DNA from 4 places in the Pseudidiomarina sp. WS423 genome. Region 3 is predicted to be linked to each of the others. Evidence: predicted binding sites of a transcription regulator. Region 3 holds the regulator's gene; each other region holds the start of a gene.
The links. The regulator sigma-54, encoded in region 3, starts transcription at its own class of promoters, with help from an activator protein. The targets are predictions, from matches to a motif close to GTTGGCACGNNNNTNGNNT.
Positions count from the first base shown of each region.

Region 1 (3,156 bases), on a different contig from region 3:
AACAGTATCGGGCAAACCCCACAAACCCTACCAACTACCTCCACTTAGGCATATTGGAGGTACTCCATCGGCACAAGGTTACTTTTCAGGCGTTGGGCGTATACTGCAGTTATTCGTTAGGGATGTTGATCTAAATCAGGAAATCATTATGGCTAATCTGACTTCTCACATACATTGTCAAAATTGCAGCATGGCAGCGCTATGTTTACCGTACCAATTAGATCAAGAGGGTATGAATCGGCTAGACACTATTATTCAGCGTCATAAGCCTCTGCATAAACGTGACGTGTTAGTTAATGCCGGTGCGCCGCTAAAATATTTATATGCCGTGCGTAGCGGTTCACTAAAGTCTTACACCATTGACGATAATGGCGTAGAGCAAATCATTGATTTCCATTTGCCTGGCGACCTCGTCGGTTTTGATGCTTTAGCTGAAGGTCAACACCGCAGTTACTCACAAGCGCTAGAAACCACCATGTTGTGCGAAGTGCCTATTGTGTCACTGGATGAGCTAGTGATTGAGATGCCATCCCTGCGCAAACAAATGATGCGTTTAATGAGTAGCGAGATATTCTCCAGCAAACAACTACTCGGCACGTTGAACAACCGCTCAGCCCATCAACGTTTAGCGCACTTCTTAGTCACCTTGTCCGATCGCTTTAAAGCGCGCGGATTATCTAGCACTTCGTTTCGCTTAACCATGACTCGCGCTGATATCGGTAACTACTTAGGCCTTTCGGTAGAAACCATTAGCCGTATTTTATCGGCACTGCAAGGCGAAGGTGTGATTGATGTGCAGAACAAGCTAGTTAACATCATCGAGCCAGCCCGCTTGCGCGAGCTAGCTCACTAACTGACGCAGCACTTATTGGCAACCACCACAGCAGTGACCATTACCATGGCCACTGCTGGCTGGTTTATCTGCTTGCTTAAAAAGAATGCTATTTTCAATATCGATGTGCAGCTGCAAGTCTTTCACTAACTCATTTAACCCCTCATAAAGCATGATCCAGCTTCCACATGCGCCGCGTGGAGCTTGGTTTTGATGGGTCAACTCTAATAATTCGGCTAACATTTGCTCGTGCTGGTCGTGCTCTTCTTCCATCACCGCGATAGGTCCGCTTGGATAGATCCCACCAGCTAACATCGGAAACAAAATTTGCTCTTCTTTCATCATGTGGCTTTCTAGCTCTTGGTACATGCTTTGCAGCAATTCTGCCAAGCCTGCTGGACAGGCTTCATGATCATTATGTACGTCTTCTATTTTGCGCGCTAAGTTAATTAACTCCGGCAGCTGTGCGCGATGCTTATCGTGAAAATTCTCAACAATATAATCAATTAAATGCTTGCTAGGCATGGCTTGAAACACGGCTAAAGCTTCTGCATGAATGGTAGATGGTGTTGACATAATAACTCCTAATTTTGAGATAAAAGCGGCCAAAATGGACCAGCAATACCTCTTGGTACTGCAAGATGGATGCCAAAACTACCTACTTTGATTTATATCGAGTTTTTCCCTGCAATGGTAAATTAAACCCATATTTATTTGGGTCAAAAAGGACTTTAAGGGTTAAATCTACCATGCAAGATGTCACCTTACTTGAAACTCTGATCGCCGATTTAGTGACCGAACAGCCTGCCGTAGTACGGCTAGAGAAAGTCGTCAAAACACTACGCCAACACTTTCATTGTGGTGCCGTGGTGCTGCTTAAATTAGAGCAGCAAATGCTTAAGCCCATTGCTAGTATCGGTTTAGCACGGGAGGCCTTAGGGCGCCGTTTTATTGTGCATCAGCATCCGCGCCTAGCCACCATTATGGCGAGTCGCGAAGCGGTTCGATTTGAGCCAGATAGCCACCTCGCAGACCCCTATGACGGGCTTATAGAAGATAGCCCCGATGGCCATTTGGCAGTACACGATTGTATGGGGATCTCATTACATGTTGAAGGCAAATGCTGGGGGGTTCTGACCCTAGATGCCCTCACCCCAGGAACCTTTGATACGGCTGCCATGCATGCACTGCAACGAGCAAGCTTGCTGGTTGAAGCGGCGATTCGCATGGGGCAAATTGAGCAAAGCGTCAGAGCCCTACGTAATCAACGGCGCGATCAAGAATACTCGCTTAGTGGCGAGGCTTCCGCTAGTTACGAAATCATCGGGCGTAGTGCTCCATTGCTCAATGTGATGCAAGAATTGAGTGTTGTGGCCGGCTCAGATCTTCCGGTATTACTGCTGGGTGAAACCGGCGTGGGTAAAGAGTTATTTGCACGACAGTTACATCGCCAGTCACAACGAGCGCAGCAGCCCTTAGTGTATGTGAATTGTGCAGCGTTACCTGAGGCTCTGGCCGAGAGTGAGCTCTTCGGCCATACCAAAGGGGCCTTCTCTGGGGCAACCAGCGAGCGGGCCGGTCGGTTTGATAGCGCTGATGGCGGCACCATCTTCTTAGATGAAGTAGGTGAGCTGCCACCAGCAATTCAGGCCAAGTTACTACGAGTATTGCAGAATGGCGAGATTCAACGCTTAGGAAGCGATCGTAGCCATACCGTCAATGTCCGAGTTGTGGCGGCAACTAATCGCGACTTGAAGCAGCAAATAAAATCTGGTGATTTTCGTGCTGATCTCTACCATCGCTTATCCGTGTACCCGTTACCTATTCCACCGCTGCGTGAGCGTAGCGATGATATTCCTGTGTTAGCCGGTCACTTCTTAGAGCTTAACCGAGCTCGCCTTGGGGTACGAGCGTTACGCCTCACCCAAGCGGCAGAGCATGCCTTATTGGCTTATGATTGGCCTGGCAACGTGCGCGAACTTGAGCATACCATCAGCCGGGCGGCGATTAAGGCGCTTAGCATAGGTGCGGCACGAGAAGATATTGTTAGTATCGATATTGGTTTGCTGGATTTACCTGGTGCAGCCACCGCCAGCGTGCAAGTCACGGATATATTGCAGAGCAACCAGCGCAAGGCGTTTCCCACCATGAACTTGAAAGATACCCTCAATGCGGTGCAGCGTCAGCTTATTGAGCAGGCTTTAGAGCAAGCGGACTACAAATGGACCCAAGCGGCCCGTATACTAGAGATAGATGCAAGCAACTTACACAAATTGGCGCAGCGGCTGGGCTTAAAATAGCAGCTGCCCACTACCAAGCCATGC
Region 1 is NZ_JBOJLN010000007.1:40,082-43,237, reverse strand. Features, by position in the region: gene fnr (fumarate/nitrate reduction transcriptional regulator Fnr) at 149-853, shown strand; gene ACQ661_RS07760 (hemerythrin domain-containing protein) at 866-1,408, opposite strand; gene norR (nitric oxide reductase transcriptional regulator NorR) at 1,582-3,132, shown strand.
Region 1: ACQ661_RS07760 (hemerythrin domain-containing protein) is a predicted target of sigma-54. The motif match lies at 1,467-1,485, and genes of this name have one in related genera.

Region 2 (3,156 bases), on a different contig from region 3:
TACTACGACTTTTTTCGGGACCGCATTATGTTTCCGATCCGCGATCGTCGTGGTCGGGTGGTCGGTTTTGGTGGACGGATCATCACGGGTGATGGCCCAAAATATTTAAACTCGCCAGAAACACGAATTTTTCATAAAGGACGCGAACTCTATGGCTTTTATGAAGCCAAGAAAGCGCACAAACAATTAGCTCAGGTGGTCATAGTTGAGGGTTATATGGATGTGGTTGCCTTGGCTCAAGCCGGAATCACTTACGCGGTAGCATCCCTCGGTACGGCCACAACAGCAGACCAGTTACAGCTGTTATTTCGTGCCACCACACAAGTCACCTGTTGTTATGACGGTGATAGAGCTGGCCGAGATGCTGCTTGGCGGGCGCTAGAAAATGCACTGCCATTATTAAACGATGGATTAGCGTTAAACTTTTTGTTTTTACCCGATGGTGAAGACCCCGACACTATTGTGCGTAAAGAGGGAGCGGAGGCATTTAGCGCACGCTTGCAACAAGCACAGAGCTTCATAGACTACTTTTTTAGTCACCTCACAGAAACTATTGATGTGAGTAGTGATGCCGGCAAATCAATGCTATTGAAGCAAGCAACACCGTTGATAGAAAGAGTAGCAAGCGAATTTTATCGGGAAGAATTACTGAATCGATTGGCACGTTTGTTACGCCGCGAAACCTCGCAGCTTAAACAACAAATAAAAGCACCTACCAGCCAACACCGCCGCCCCGAGCAGCTTAAAATGACGCCTATGCGGCGCGCTATCGGGTTATTGGTACAGCACCCGCAGCTAGGGCGAGAGATTCCTTTGCATAAAGAGCTGATTGAATTAAAGCAACCAGGTATTGAATTGTTATTAGCCCTGCATGAACAGACACAGCAGCAACAGTTAACTACTGCGCAGTTACTCGAGTTGTGGCGCGATCAGCCCGAAGAAAAAGCATTGCGACAATTAGCAAGTTGGGAACATCACCTAGATGAAGAGCACGTTGCGCAAGAATTCTTTGATACCTTTCTCTATTTTATTGATCAATATATGGAACAGCGTGCTAGTGAGTTACTGGCCAAAGAGCAACAAGCACCGCTAAGCAAAGAAGAAAAGCAAGAGTACATGGTGTTATTGCAATACCGTTCGGATCGTGGAAAACGCTAATAAGTGGTGGAATAGCCTATTCCATGGCTCTTGATTTTAAACAAAAACGATGAAAAACAAAATGTTATTAGAGTTGGCACAAGCTTTGCTTTAGTTATCAAGTCAGTTTGACTTACTCACTTTATTAATAAAAAACAGATTACTAGGAGATGTTATGAGATCTTTTGTGGCACCTAAGCAGGTCGTTGCTTTGATGACTGTCGCGGCACTAAGCCTTGGTTTAAGTGGTTGTATTATCGTGACTGAAACCGAGCACCGGCAAAGCTCATCTGAAGTTGCAGATAAAGAGCAGCGCAATCGCCAGATTATTGCTTCATTGCAAGAAAGTACCAGCGTGGCTACCGTAGAAGCTGAGCTAGGTGTACCGGAATTTTCAGATCTAGTCACTCGTGATGGTAAGCGCTATCGAGTCCTTTACTATCGTACTCAACGGGTTCATGCCGATGGTAATACCACCCGCGATGAGTGCACTCCACTGGTATTTAAAGATGGCCAATTAATAGGCACTGGGGAACTCGCTGTCGCACAAATCCCCACAAACAACTGATTAATTTCTGGCTCAAAACGACAGTATCTGCTACAATTTCCGGTCTTGAATTTTACACCTCACGCACTTATTTAATTAAGGTAGTGGTCATACATTAATTAAGTCGCCGAAGTGAAGACCGGTTACTTTTCTATTTAATAACAGGTGGTAGATCTGTATGCAGCAGAGTCGTCAATCACAACTCAGACTTCTTATTGCCAAAGGCAAAGAGCAAGGGTATCTCACTTTTTCAGAAGTGAATGATCACCTTCCTTCTGAGATCGTTGATTCGGATCAAATCGAAGACATCATCGGCATGATCAATGATATGGGTATTCAGGTGTTCGAAAGTGCCCCTGATGCCGATGAATTGATGATGAGCGAAGATACCGCCGACGAAGATGCGGCAGAGGCTGCTGCGCAAGCTTTAGCAAGCGTTGACGGCGAGCTTGGTCGCACCACTGACCCCGTACGTATGTACATGCGTGAGATGGGTACCGTTGAGCTGTTAACTCGTGAAGGCGAGATTGACATTGCTAAGCGTATTGAAGATGGGATTAACCAAGTTCAGTGCTCAGTAGCAGAATATCCTGAAGCCATCAACTTCTTGCTAGAGCAATGGGATTCGTGTGAAGCGGAAGAAATGCGCTTAACCGATATTATCTCTGGTTTTATCGATCCTAACGAAGTGGATGCAGCGCCGGTTAGTGCTACTCACATCGGCTCAGAATTAAGCGAAGACGAGCTTGAAGACGATGATGATGATGCCGATGAAGACGACGATAGCGATGACGATAGCTCTGATAGCGGTATAGATCCTGAGTTTGCTCGTCAAAAGTTTGCCGAATTACGTGAACAGTACGAAAAAACTCGTACTGCTATCAGCAAGCATGGTCGTGAGCACGCCAAGGCCCGCACTGAAATTGAAGCCTTAAGTGAATTGTTTAAGCAGTTCCGCTTAGTACCTAAGCAGTTTGATCGCTTAGTTAAAGACATGCGTGACATGATGCATCGAGTGCGAGTGCAAGAGCGCTTGATCATGAAGATGTGTGTAGAGCAAGCGGCTATGCCAAAACGCTCATTCATGAAGGTTTTTGCCGGTAACGAAAATAGTACCAGCTGGTTAACAGCAGCGATTGCAGAAGGTGAGGCCTACTCGGCCGTCTTACAAGAGCTACAACCAGAGGTAGAACGTTGTATTCATAAGTTAGCCGAAGTTGAAGTTGAAACTGGGTTAACTATTGCCAAAGTAAAAGATATTAATCGTCGCATGTCGATTGGCGAAGCCAAAGCGCGTCGTGCTAAAAAGGAAATGGTTGAAGCTAACTTACGTTTGGTTATTTCCATCGCGAAAAAATACACCAACCGCGGTTTGCAGTTCCTTGATCTCATTCAGGAAGGGAACATCGGTTTGATGAAGGCCGTTGACAAGTTTGAATATCGCCGTGGTTATAAGTTCTCAACTTACGCTA
Region 2 is NZ_JBOJLN010000005.1:65,902-69,057, reverse strand. Features, by position in the region: gene dnaG (DNA primase) at 1-1,158, shown strand, start outside; gene ACQ661_RS06490 (DUF3192 domain-containing protein) at 1,313-1,705, shown strand; gene rpoD (RNA polymerase sigma factor RpoD) at 1,863-3,156, shown strand, end outside.
Region 2: ACQ661_RS06490 (DUF3192 domain-containing protein) is a predicted target of sigma-54. The motif match lies at 1,231-1,249, and genes of this name have one in related genera.

Region 3 (3,156 bases):
CGAAGGCATGCATGCTAACTTACGCGCTCAAACTCTGGAACTAACGAAACATGTTGAAACCATTTATACCGGCCGCCACACTAATTCTCAGTAGTCTTGTGCTAACTGCTGCATTATTCTCTAACGCAGCACTTAGCCAAGGCAAAGATGACTTTAATCAGCCCATTCGCATCAATGCTGAGCGCGATTGGGTTGATATTGCTAATAAAATTGTGGTGTTTGAACGTAGCGTCATCATCGAGCAAGGTAGTTTAAAAATCACCGCTGACAAGTTATCAGTAGAGCGTGAAGGTGAGGCCGAAGATGCTGTGTTTATCGCTGAAGGGGCGCCGGCGGTTTATACCCAACAATTGGAAGACGGTAGTGTTATCACCGCCAAGGCCAACCAAATCATTTATGACCAAGCGCAACAGTTACTGACGTTGCGGGGGAATGTTGAAGTTGCGCAAGGAAACAGCGTCAGTCGTGGTGGAGAGATGGTTTATAACTTTGCTACACAGCAAATGACCACGCGTGGTGACAAAGATACCGACCGCGTAACCACCATCTACATGCCGAAACAACAAGACGATAAAAACAACGAGCAACCATGAGCCGATTAGTAGCTGAACATTTAGCCAAATCTTATAAAAAACGCCAAGTTGTTAAAGACGTTAGTTTGACTGTTGAAGCAGGCCAAGTGATTGGCTTGCTGGGCCCTAATGGCGCCGGTAAAACCACGACTTTCTATATGATTGTTGGCTTAGTGAATAACGACAAAGGCCTGATTAAATTAGACGACCGTGATATCTCGTTATTACCTATGCATGAACGCGCTCGCCTTGGGATTGGCTATTTACCCCAAGAATCCTCCATCTTTCGTAAGCTGACGGTGCGCGATAATATTTTGGCGATACTCGAAACCCGCAAAGAACTATCTGCGGCCCAGCGTGAAGATAAACTTGATAGCTTGCTGGAAGAGTTTCATATCAGCCATATCGCCAACAGTCTGGGTATGAGCTTGTCTGGGGGGGAACGACGCCGGGTTGAGATTGCTCGGGCGTTGGCGGCTGAGCCTAAGTTTATCCTGTTGGATGAACCCTTTGCTGGGGTTGACCCGATTTCCGTGCTGGACATCAAGAAGATTATCGAACACCTACGCAAACGTGGTATCGGGGTACTCATTACCGACCACAACGTGCGCGAAACCCTAAGCGTCTGTGAACATGCTTATATTGTTAGCCATGGCGAGCTTATCGCGCAAGGCGATGCCCAAACCATTCTTAATAATCAGCATGTGAAAGACGTGTATTTGGGCGACCAGTTTACGCTGTAGCTATCATGATGAAACAAGGCCTGCAGTTCAAATTTAGTCAACAGCTGAGCATGACCCCACAGCTGCAACAGGCCATCAAACTGTTGCAACTTTCAAGCTTAGAACTGCAGCAAGAAGTGCAACAAGCGCTGGATGAGAACCCCTTGCTTGAGGTGGCCGACCAAAGCGCTGAAGGCGAAACCGATTTAGCTGCTGCCGAGGAGAGCTGGGAACCAAGCTATTCGGCTTCTTTAGGCAGTTCTGGCACAGCTTACGATGGCGAAGACACCCTCTATCAGGGCAGCACCAGTGAGAGTTTGCAAGAGCACTTGTTATGGCAAATGCGACTATCACATTTTTCTCCCCTTGATGAAGCTATTGCCATGCTGTTGATTGATAGCATTGATGAGCGCGGCTACTTAACGGCTGAATTAGAAGAACTGTTGCCAGCGATTCGACAGCAACACCCCGAGCTCATCCAAGTGGACTTAGCCGAAGTCGCCGTGGTGCTCAAACGAATTCAACATTTTGATCCGATTGGCGTTGGCGCTCGCAATGTCCGCGAATGTTTATTAATTCAGCTACGGCATCTTCCTAACGATATTCCCTACCTGAACTTAGCTCTGCAAGCCGTTGACAAGCATTTGCAGTTGCTCGCCCAGCGCGATTATCGCAATCTGGCGCGGCGGTTACGTATTCAAGAAGCCGATTTATGCCAAGTACTAGCGCTGATTCAGCAGCTACAACCGCACCCAGGGGACGGTTTTGGCGCAGGTGATGACGACTATGTGATTCCTGATGTGCTGGTGCGCAAAAAAAATGATCGCTGGACCGTTGAGCTAAATTCGCAAAGTTTGCCTAAACTAAAGGTGAACGAAGATTATGCGGCGCTGCTGCAAAGTGGTTCGCAATCTGAAGAACAACAGTATATTCGGCAGCATACGCAAGCTGCGAAGTGGTTTATTAAAAGCATTGAAAGCCGTAACGATACCTTACTGAAAGTAGCTGCAACCATAGTGCAACGTCAGCAAGGTTTCTTTGAATATGGCCCTGAGGCGATGAAACCTATGGTTCTTGCTGACGTTGCTAACGCAGTAGAGATGCATGAATCAACTATTTCAAGAATAACCACACAAAAGTATATGCATACACCTAAAGGTGTGTTTGAATTGAAGTACTTCTTCTCTAGCCAATTGGCAACGGATAATGGAGAAGATGCTTCTTCTACCGCGATTAGAGCGGTATTGAAAAAGCTAGTTGCTGCGGAGAACCCCAAGAAGCCTCTCAGTGATAGTAAATTAACTGAACTCATGGCCGAACAGGGTATCCAAGTAGCTAGACGGACAATTGCGAAGTATCGTGAGGCCATGAATATTCCGCCCTCGAGCCAACGCAAACGTCTTATCTGAATCTTGGACAAACAGAAGGAAGATGTTATGCAAATTAATCTGACCGGTCATCATATCGAAATTACTGACGCTCTGCGTGACTATGTCGATACCAAGTTTTCTAAGCTGGAACGTCATTTTGACCACATAAATAACGTCCATGTCATTTTAAATGTTGAAAAGTTAACGCAAAAAGCGGAAGCTACGCTGCATTTGAATGGCGGCGAAATTTTCGCTGATTCAGAGCACACCGATATGTATGCGGCTATTGACGGGCTGATTGATAAACTCGATCGGCAGGTTATTAAACATAAAGAAAAGATGAAACGCCACTAAATCATGGATTTATCCACTCTGTTAAGCCCCGACTGCGCTCGCTGCGCAGTCGCGGGAACAAGCAAAAAGAAAGTGCTTGAAATCATCGGCCAACTGGCCGCTTCGCGTCTCTCGGGTACCACCGGTTTTGACGTCTTC
Region 3 is NZ_JBOJLN010000003.1:24,097-27,252, reverse strand. Features, by position in the region: gene lptC (LPS export ABC transporter periplasmic protein LptC) at 1-94, shown strand, start outside; gene lptA (lipopolysaccharide transport periplasmic protein LptA) at 51-593, shown strand; gene lptB (LPS export ABC transporter ATP-binding protein) at 590-1,315, shown strand; gene ACQ661_RS04385 (RNA polymerase factor sigma-54) at 1,324-2,703, shown strand; gene hpf (ribosome hibernation promoting factor) at 2,731-3,018, shown strand; gene ptsN (PTS IIA-like nitrogen regulatory protein PtsN) at 3,022-3,156, shown strand, end outside.

Region 4 (3,156 bases), on a different contig from region 3:
ACACGAAGAATGAGTTACCGACAGATAATTCATGGGCAATATGCTGAGCAAATTGCTGATCTTTGCACTGACCATTTTCGGTCAGCATAGCCACGGTAACGACCGGGAAAGTGAGTATGGTTTTCTTCCGTTCTTCATTAAACCAATGTAAGAAAAAGTCCTGAAGCTGGCTCACCGATTGCCATGATGATTTGCTGAAATCGGCGGGAAAGACAAAGTCACCAAACATACTTTCAAAATAATGCTGGTCATAGACTGAGATATTCCAGAAGACACTTTGATAACCGCGCGCTGCCGCGGGCTGATTGAGGGCATACACGACGTGCTGTAAGTGGTTTTCAATCTGATGGCGATGTGTTTCTAGGTAGTTATCACCGTAATCTTTACGAGCAAAATAATCAAAGTAAGCCAAAAATTCGACGGTGGCGACGGCCCCGGCAAACTGTGAGCTCACCGCAAAGACGAAGTTCACGAAAGTGCCACAAAAGCTTTCTAGGTGTTTTGGTGCTTTTGATTCGCCGCCCAACTTAGTGAGCCCATCACGTAAAAACGGATACATGGTAACCGACACACAGTAAGGCTTTAAGCTAGTTTCATCATGCACATAAATCTCATGATCTTCTATTTGACGAATATACTCCTGCGCCAACGGCGGGCCAAACAACTCTGCAATTTTATTGCTGACTTGCTTGCGGTTCACTTGAACAAAAAAATCCTTCATGATTTCTGACTCTAGCGTCGCAATATTCTTTTGCGTCACGTTCGCATTAGCATCCATTTTTGAGCCATCAGCGGCATTTTCGGCATGGAGATATTGCTGAATAAAGTCAACTTTGGCGTCTACTTGATCGGGGTATAAGCGCAACATAGGTATGCTCCTTGTTTTAATCAGTGCTTAAAAAGCGCACGTTTAGTAGTTGTTGATTGCGTAAATCAATAAACTTCTGATTTGTGTTTGGACTATCTAGGCCACCAAGCTCAGCTATCCAAGGGCCCGTTTTTAAATAGGTGAGCTGTTCGCGGAGTGCAGGCAGCACCTGCTCATAACCGGTATACAGACAGGTTTCTAGCCCCTGCTCACGAGCTAATTTAAGTAAGTGCAGTAATTGCTCTGGGTACCATTCACCCCCTAAAAACAACACGCAGGTGATGAGGCCCCGATATTGCTGCAGCCGCTTCGTAAAATACTCTGGGGTTAATTCCACTCCGCTATGAGCGGGCCAGCTATCAACGCTATGACAGCCTTTACAACCCACAGGGCAGCCGGTGATGGTATAAGCCAACGAGACTTCGCCGGGCACCTCCTGAAAGGCTATTTGCTCTGAACAGTAGCGCATTAAAACCCCACATATTGTGCTTGATTGCTTATTTGCATCTATATATTGTGTTAAAGCCTAGACGATCACCTAGATATTGTGTTGATCCGGATCAATAAATAAGCAGCCTGAAAAACTCTGAACGCCGCTTGGCCAAGCTAGCCAAAACATGCTGGTGGGTAAAAATAACCCTACGGGTTACTAGCACCCTCAAAAAGTGCGGTTATATCTACCCTAAAAACAAACAAAAACCAATAAAATCAGATGGATAAAAGTTGGCACGAGACTTGCTATAAGGAAAGGGTACTCATCTATGAATGCGTGCGAAATGCAATAAAGGGAGACTCTCGCATGAATCAACAACAACAACCGGAGGTGCCATATGGCCGGTTATAAGAAACTTTGGTGGATACTCATCGGCATCCTAGCGATTACCTTTGGTATCTTGGGTTATTTTGGTAAAGAGGTATACCGCGAAGCACCGCCTATTCCAGCGCAGTACGTGACGGAATCGGGACAAGTGTTAATGACTGAAGAGAGTATTCTCGATGGTCAAACCGCTTGGCAATCCATCGGTGGTATGCAATTAGGCTCGATCTGGGGCCATGGTGCTTATCAAGCACCCGATTGGACTGCAGACTGGTTACACCGTGAGCTCGTAGCTTGGTTAGAAATTGTAGCGCAACGTGATTACGGCATGAGCTACGATAGCTTGAGCCCAGCTGAGCAAAATGCTCTGCAATTTGCGTTAAAACAGGAATATCGTACCAACACCTACGATGCTGCAACTGATACGGTGCTACTAAGTGAGACTCGAGTAGCAGCCATCAATGACGTAGCGGATTATTATATTCGCTTATTCAGCGATGCTCCTGAGCTACAAAGCACGCGCGAAAGCTATGCAATGAAAGAGAACACCTTGCCGAGCCTTGAGCGACGCGAGCGTATGACTGAGTTCTTTTTCTGGACTGCTTGGTCAGCCGCTACTGAACGCCCTGATAGCAATGTCACCTACACCAATAACTGGCCGCATGAGCCGCTTATTGATAATAAGCCAAGTGCTGAGAATATCATTTGGTCTATTATTAGTGTGATTTTACTGATTGCTGGTATCGGTGCTTTGATTTGGGGTTGGGCTTTCTTGCGCGACCACGATGAAGAAGAAATTGAGATTCCTAAGCAAGATCCAATCACTACCTTCAAACTTACACCATCACAAAAAGCACTAGGTAAATATTGCTTTATCGTCGTGGCGTTGTTTGCTTTACAAGTTTTGTTAGGTGGCTTTACTGCTCACTACACTGTAGAAGGTCAAGAATTCTATGGTATTAACGTGTCTGAGTGGTTGCCCTACTCGCTAGTGCGTACTTGGCACTTACAAGCGGCCATGTTCTGGATTGCTACTGGCTTCTTAGCTGCTGGCTTATTCTTAGCACCTATCATTAATGGTGGTAAAGATCCTAAGTATCAAAAACTAGGAGTCGACCTACTATTTTGGGCGTTAGTTGTAGTGGTTGCTGGTACCTTTATTGGTAACTTCCTCTCTATTGCTCAAATTATGCCTGAGCACTTAAGCTTCTGGTGGGGTCACCAAGGTTATGAATACGTCGACCTCGGTCGTGCATGGCAGATTGGTAAGTTCTTAGGTATCGTGTTCTGGTTAGTGTTGATGATGCGCGGTGTCTTCCACGCTCTTCGTCAACCAGGCGACAAGAACTTATTAGCACTACTCACCGCATCTGTTGTTGCTATTGGCCTGTTCTACGGTGCTGGCTTCTTCTATGGCGAACGTACTCACTTATCAGTGATGGAATACTGGCGCTGGTGGATCGTGCACTTG
Region 4 is NZ_JBOJLN010000007.1:30,328-33,483, reverse strand. Features, by position in the region: gene nrdD (anaerobic ribonucleoside-triphosphate reductase) at 1-868, opposite strand, end outside; gene nrdG (anaerobic ribonucleoside-triphosphate reductase activating protein) at 885-1,337, opposite strand; gene ACQ661_RS07710 (nitric-oxide reductase large subunit) at 1,699-3,156, shown strand, end outside.
Region 4: ACQ661_RS07710 (nitric-oxide reductase large subunit) is a predicted target of sigma-54. The motif match lies at 1,591-1,609, and genes of this name have one in related genera.